2 regions of the Streptomyces sp. NPDC002499 genome follow, and region 1 is predicted to be linked to the other one. Evidence: riboswitches for the same ligand, from Rfam matches in the RefSeq annotation. Region 1 holds a riboswitch; the other holds the start of a gene.
The links. Region 1 has a riboswitch for ZMP and ZTP ahead of ACWD5F_RS38545 (glycine hydroxymethyltransferase). Riboswitches for the same ligand answer to the same signal wherever they lie in the genome.
Positions count from the first base shown of each region.

Region 2: linked by a shared signal. The riboswitch ahead of ACWD5F_RS08140 (bifunctional 5,10-methylenetetrahydrofolate dehydrogenase/5,10-methenyltetrahydrofolate cyclohydrolase) and the one ahead of ACWD5F_RS38545 (glycine hydroxymethyltransferase) in region 1 are both predicted to bind ZMP and ZTP.

Region 1 is NZ_JBSFXO010000015.1:347,044-350,434, reverse strand. It holds gene ACWD5F_RS38560 (hypothetical protein) at 1-85, opposite strand, end outside; gene ACWD5F_RS38555 (hypothetical protein) at 242-589, shown strand; gene ACWD5F_RS38550 (glutathionylspermidine synthase family protein) at 597-1,781, shown strand; ZMP/ZTP riboswitch at 1,856-1,946, shown strand; gene ACWD5F_RS38545 (glycine hydroxymethyltransferase) at 1,978-3,391, shown strand, end outside.
Region 2 is NZ_JBSFXO010000002.1:824,917-828,307, forward strand. It holds gene ACWD5F_RS08125 (aldehyde dehydrogenase family protein) at 1-428, opposite strand, end outside; gene ACWD5F_RS08130 (hypothetical protein) at 564-857, opposite strand; gene ACWD5F_RS08135 (nuclear transport factor 2 family protein) at 1,030-1,395, shown strand; ZMP/ZTP riboswitch at 1,600-1,683, shown strand; gene ACWD5F_RS08140 (bifunctional 5,10-methylenetetrahydrofolate dehydrogenase/5,10-methenyltetrahydrofolate cyclohydrolase) at 1,706-2,554, shown strand; gene ACWD5F_RS08145 (CU044_5270 family protein) at 2,555-3,391, opposite strand, start outside.

The DNA.
Region 1 (3,391 bases):
TCTCCGCGTCGGCCTCCCGCGTGGCGACGGCCTGCAACACCGTCGCCGTACCGAAGCAGACCGCCGCAGCCAGCGCGCACACCATCCCAAAGATCACAAAGCGACTGTAGGGGAGGGGAGTACGGGCGGGGTGCCTCGTGGCGCGCTCTCACCGATCTCTAGGCTGTCCGCCGAAGATCACACAGCGGCCTGACGGCAGTCGGCCTCTCGCGCAGCGGCCGGATCAACGGGGAGACGGAACATGGCGGACGCACGCAGACAACTACGCTCGGGCACGGTCGTACTCGGCGGCATGGGGCTGCTCGCCGCCGCCCTCACCGCCTGCTCCTCCGACCCCGACAAGCGCTGCGTCGACCGCGACAGCTACAACCTCGCCAAGGGCTACAAGGTCGTCGCCGACAAGAGCTGCAACTCCACCAGGACCTCGGCGAACGGCGCCTGGTACTACGGCGGCAAGAAGAAGGGCTCCTGGGTCGAGGGCGGTTCCTTCACCAAGCCGCGCAAGAGCTCCGGCTCCTCGGGCGGCGGCCACGGCAGCAGCGTCGACCGCGGCGGCTTCGGCAGCGGCAAGGGAAGCTCCGGCGGCTGAGCGACCCATGCGAAGGCACCGGATCACCCCGCGCCCCGACTGGCAGCGCACCGTCGAGGAACAGGGCCTCGTCTATCCCCTCACCCGGTATCCCGACGACTCCTTGCGCCCCTACTGGGACGAGAGCGCCTACTACTCCTTCACGCTCCCCGAGGTCGAGGCCCTGGAGGAGACCGTCGAGGAACTGCACCGCATGTGCCTGGCGGCGGCCGAGCACATGGTGTCCCACCACCGCCTCGCCGACCTCGGCATCACCGACCCCCGCCTCGCGCAGACCGTCGCCGAGGCCTGGCACCGGCGCGCCGAACTCCCTTCCGTCTACGGCCGTTTCGACCTCCGCTACGACGGCACCGGTCCGGCGAAACTGCTGGAGTACAACGCCGACACGCCCACCTCCCTCGTCGAGGCCGCCTCGCCCCAGTGGTTCTGGATGCAGGACCGCTTCCCCGGCGCCGACCAGTGGAACTCCCTCCACGAACGCCTCGTCGCCGCCTGGAAGAACCAGGCCGCCCTCCTCCCGCCCGGCGCGCCCCTCCACTTCGCGCACTCCGCCGCCGACGAACTCGGCGAGGACCTCATGACCGTCGCCTATCTCAAGGAGACCGCCGAACAGGCCGGCCTCGACACCGACTGGATCTCCATGGAGGAGATCGGCTGGGACCCCCTCTCCGGCCGCTTCGTCGACAACCGCCTCCGCTTCATCCGCAGTTGCTTCAAGCTCTATCCCTGGGAGTGGCTCACCAGCGACCGCTTCGCCGACCACGTCCTCGACACCCTCGACAACGGCGGCGGCACCGGCACCACCCTGTGGATCGAACCCGCCTGGAAGATGCTCCTCAGCAACAAGGCCCTGCTGGCCGTCCTGTGGGAGCTGTATCCCGACCACCCCAACCTCCTCCCGTCCTACCTCGACGGCCCCCGCGACCTCGCCCGCACCACGGGCTACGTCGCCAAGCCCCTGCTCGGCCGCGAGGGCGCCGGCGTGACGGTCCACGCCCCGCACACGCCCCCGCCCGAGCCCCAGGAACCCTGCTGCTACCAGCAGTTGGCCCCGCTGCCCGACTTCGACGGCAACCACGTCGTCCTCGGCGCCTGGGTCGTCGAGAACGAGTCGGCCGGTCTCGGCATCCGGGAGTCGTCGGGCCTGGTCACGGACGAGTACGCCCGCTTCCTGCCGCACGTCATCCGGTGAGTCCGCCGCCCGGCCGGACCTCGCTCGCATGGTGGACGGGACACGTCCGCCCCGCGGCCTGCCCGGTAGGCTGACCGGCGGGCCGTGACTGGCGCGCTGGGATGGGACCAACCATCGGGGAGCGGCCCGAACGGAAACTGTGTGCCGTGCGCCTGGGCCGTACCGTGAACGCCGAACGCAACGTCCGGAGGTCCTGATGCCCGACAACTCTGCGCCCCTTTCCCCCGAGTCCACCGCCTTCCGCTCCGCCCTCGATGTGATCCGTGCCGTCGAGCCGCGCGTCGCCGACGCCATCGGCCAGGAGGTGGCCGACCAGCGCGAGATGCTCAAGCTGATCGCCTCGGAGAACTACGCCTCCCCGGCCACCCTCCTCGCCATGGGCAACTGGTTCAGCGACAAGTACGCCGAGGGCACCGTCGGACGCCGCTTCTACGCCGGCTGTCGCAACGTCGACACCGTCGAGTCCCTCGCGGCCGAGCACGCCAAGGAACTCTTCGGCGCCCGCCACGCCTACGTCCAGCCGCACTCCGGCATCGACGCCAACCTCGTCGCCTTCTGGTCCGTCCTCGCCCAGCGCGTCGAGGCCCCCGCCCTGGAGAAGGCCGGCGTCCGCCAGGTCAACGACCTCTCCGAGGCCGACTGGGCCGAACTGCGCCAGGCTTTCGGCAACCAGCGCATGCTCGGCATGTCCCTGGACGCCGGCGGCCACCTCACCCACGGCTTCCGCCCGAACATCTCCGGCAAGATGTTCGACCAGCGGTCCTACGGCACCGACCCCACCACCGGCCTCATCGACTACGAGGCCCTGCGCACCTCCGCCCGCGAGTTCCAGCCGCTGATCATCGTCGCCGGCTACTCCGCCTACCCCCGTCTCGTGAACTTCCGCATCATGCGCGAGATCGCCGACGAGGTCGGTGCGACCCTGATGGTCGACATGGCGCACTTCGCCGGTCTGGTCGCCGGCAAGGTGCTGACCGGTGACTTCGACCCGGTCCCGCACGCCCAGATCGTCACCACCACCACCCACAAGTCGCTGCGCGGCCCGCGCGGCGGCATGGTCCTGTGCGACGACTCCCTCAAGGACCAGGTCGACCGCGGCTGCCCGATGGTCCTCGGCGGTCCGCTCCCGCACGTCATGGCCGCCAAGGCCGTCGCCCTCGCCGAGGCCCGTCAGCCCTCCTTCCAGGACTACGCCCAGCGCATCGTCGACAACTCCCGCGCCCTCGCCGAGGGGTTGATGAGCCGCGGCGCCACCCTCGTCACCGGCGGCACGGACAACCACCTCAACCTGATCGACGTCACCACCTCCTACGGCCTCACCGGCCGCCAGGCCGAGGCCGCCCTCCTCGACTCCGGCATCGTCACCAACCGCAACTCCATCCCGGCCGACCCCAACGGCGCCTGGTACACCTCCGGCATCCGCATCGGCACCCCCGCCCTGACCACCCGTGGTCTCGGCACCGCCGAGATGGACGAGGTCGCCGCGCTCATCGACCGCGTCCTCACCACCGCGGAGCCCGGCACCACCAGCAAGGGCGCGCCGTCCAAGGCCCAGCACGTCCTCGACCCCAAGGTCGCCGACGAGATCTCCCGCCGCGCCACCGACCTCG
Region 2 (3,391 bases), on a different contig from region 1:
ACGCCGAGCGGTTCCCGCACGGCGAGCCCGAGCGCGCCCTGCTCCTGGGCGCTGAGCACCTCGCCGCGCGGTGCGGTGATCGCGGCGGCGGCCTCGCGCAGGATGTTCGCGGCCAGGGCCACGTTGAAGTACGCCCAGGGCCGGGTGCCGCCCGCCTCGTGGGCCATCAGCTCGGCGACCTGCTCGCCACGGGCGTCCAGCAGGTCGGCCGCCTTGAGGAAGATCGCCCGCCGGGCGAAGGGCGCCAGCGCCGCCCACTCCTCGAAGGCGGCGTCGGCGGCGTCCACGGCCCGCCGTACGTCCTCCGGGCCGGCGGCGGCCACGGTCGCGTACACCTCGCCGGTGTACGGATTCACATCCTCGGCGGTCCGGCCGGAGGCGGCGGGCACGTCCTTGCCGCCGATGAACAGGTCACGGGTGATGGGCATCGTACGCACCTTTGCGTTCGCCAGGTGAAACTGTATTCACATTCCTGACGAAAGACTGCGATTCGACTCGGGCAATGTCAAGGGCCGCCCGGTGGTCCGGGCGGCCCTCGACTGGGACGTACGACGTTCGGCCGACTACTCCATGCCCTCGAGCAGCCCGGTCACGGGGGCGGCGAGGTCGGTGACCTGGTGCAGCTGGTTGAGGTCGTTGAGCTTGTTCAGCTGCTGCAGCTGGCCGGACGGCCGCGGGATCGCCGACTTGTGCTGCTCCGGGATGTCGCTCACGGTGAGCGAGTCGAGCGTGGCGATGGGGTTGATTTTCCCGGCGTCCGGAGCGGCCGCCTCGGCCGCGCCCGCCATCGGCGCGGCGAGACCGGTGATACCGGCGGCGAGACCGACGGCGGCGACGATACGTCGTGTTGAGATCATGCTTTCAGCAACGCCGCTCGGCGCCCGACGGTCACGGCCCGTGCGCGCTCCTCACCCGTCAGGCCCAGCGCGCGGTTGCGCTTGCCGAGCGTGCCGGGGCGGAGGAGGCTCAAAGGTGAGGTCCTCCGCGGCCCGTTTCCCCGTCGGGCCGCGGCCCTTCAGGGAGGTCACCATGGGCACGGCGGCACGCCCGGCGTTCGACAGCGACACACTGCGCCGGGGCATCGAAGGACACACACCGGAGACGCTTCTGTCTCTCTACGCGGACGACGCGGAACTGCGCGTCGTCAACCGCAACAGTCAGCCCAGCAACCCCACGGTCCTGCACGGCCGGGACGCCATCGGCCGGATGCTGAGCGACGTCTACAGCCGCGACATGACGCACAAGCTGGAGAGGTGCGTGGTCCAGGGCGACAGCGCGGCCTTCAGCGAGTCCTGCCGGTACCCGGACGGGATGCGGGTCCTGTCCGAGTCGATGATCACGTTGCGCGACGGCAGGATCTCCGAACAGACCATGATCGAGGCATGGGACGAGTAGGCGGGAGAACCGCGCGGGTCCAGATCAGCTCGCGGCTGACCTGGACCTTCTCCGTACGGTCCGCGCTGGGCGGGACCAGACGGCGACGCCCGGGCTCCGCGGCGGGCCGGCGCGTGTCCGCCGTCGTTCTCCGGTCGGTCCTGCGGGCTGCCCGGCCGCGTCCGCTCCCTCCCGCACTGCGTGCCACCCGCAGACGTTAGGCTCGTACCGGGCCGTGACTGGCGCTGAGGTGGAGCACCACCGGGGAGCGGCCTCGCAGAGCAACTGCCGTGCGCCTGGGCGATCCCGTCATCCAGCCCAGGAGTGGATCATGTCTCAGGCCCGGCTCATGGAGGGCACCTCCCTCGCCCGGCGCATCGTCGAGGACGCCGCCAAGAAGGCCGCCGACCTCACCGACCGCACGGGCGCCGCACCGTGTCTCGCGACCGTCCTGGTCGGCGAGGACCCCGCCTCCGTCACCTACGTCCGCATGAAGCAGAACCGCTGCCGCAAGGCCGGCATCGAGTCCCGCCACGTGGCCCTGCCCGCGACCACGACCACCGAGGAACTGATCGCCACCCTGCGCGGCCTGTCGGACGACCCCGGTGTGCACGGCATCCTGTTGCAGCACCCGATGGGCGAACACATCGACGAGCGGGCCGCGTTCGAGGCGATCGCGCCCGAGAAGGACGTCGACGGCGTCACCTTCGCCTCCTTCGCGACGATGAGCTTCGGCCTGCCGGGCTTCGTGTCCTGCACACCCGGCGGCATCCTGCGACTGCTCGACGAGTACGAGGTCGACCCGTCCGGCAGGCGTGCCGTGGTCGTCGGCCGCAGCGCGATCCTCGGCAAGCCGGTGGGCATGCTGCTGCTCGCCCGCGACGCGACGGTGACGTACTGCCACTCCCGGACGAAGGACCTGTCGGACGTGGTCCGGGAGGCGGACATCGTGGTCGCCGCCGTGGGCCGGCCGCGGCTGATCCGCGGGGCGGACATCAAGCCCGGCGCCGTCGTGATCGACGCCGGGTACAACCCGGGCAACGTCGGTGACGTCGACTTCGACTCGGCCGCGGAGCGCGCGGGCCTCATCACTCCGGTGCCGGGCGGCGTCGGTCCGATGACGATCGCCACGCTCCTCGAACAGACCGTGGACGCGGCCGCCCGGCAGCTCGGGGCGTGATCAGCGCATCCACGCGCTGTAGTCCGCGACCGCGCCCGCCTTCACCCCGTACTCGGGCACGGCCTTCGTGTAGACGGCCTCCAGGCCGAGGACGACTCCGGTGGACGGGTCCATGATCAGCATGCGGCGGTAGCCGGACCCGTCGTACACGTAGGCCTGTCCACGTCGGCCGAGACGGTCGGTCACCTGACCGACAGGGCGCAGTCCCTCGGCGTCGGCGAGCAGTTCGGCGAGCGCCGTGGACTCGGCCGCGCCGAGCGTCCAGTTGTCGAGCAACACGCCGACCGCGTCAAGGAGTTGCGGGGTGGTCATGGTGCCGTGCGTGTACGTGGCCTCCGTCAGGTAGGCGCGCAGCTTCTCGGGGTCGTGCGGAGGTGGCGACTCGGGCGGGGCGTCGCTCCAACTGGGCGGGTAGGTCTGGCGGTTGATGACGTGGCCGTCCTCGACGAGGTGCGGTTCGCCGTTCGCGTCGCTCAGGACGGGTCGGCCGGGGTGGCGCGGGTCGGTGGCGACCACGAGTTCCGTGTGGCTGCCGTCCGCCTTCCAGCGCACGACGCGCTCCTGCGGGAGGGTGATCGGGGGCTTGTCGTCGCTCATGCCCAGGCTCCAGGACTGGGCGTGCGTGCCCTTGCGCAGCCGGGGCGAGGCGTCGGTCGCGATCGCCCCGGCCAGCTCGGCCAGTTGACGCAGAGGTACGGGGGTGGAGTCGGCCTGGACGACCAGCGGGCGCGGGGCGGCGACCGCGGGGGCGGTGCTCGGGCCGCTGAGCAGCAGGGTCAGCGCGGTCGTGGCGACGACGGCGACTGCCGCGAGGCTCCACAGGAGTCGGGTGCGGCG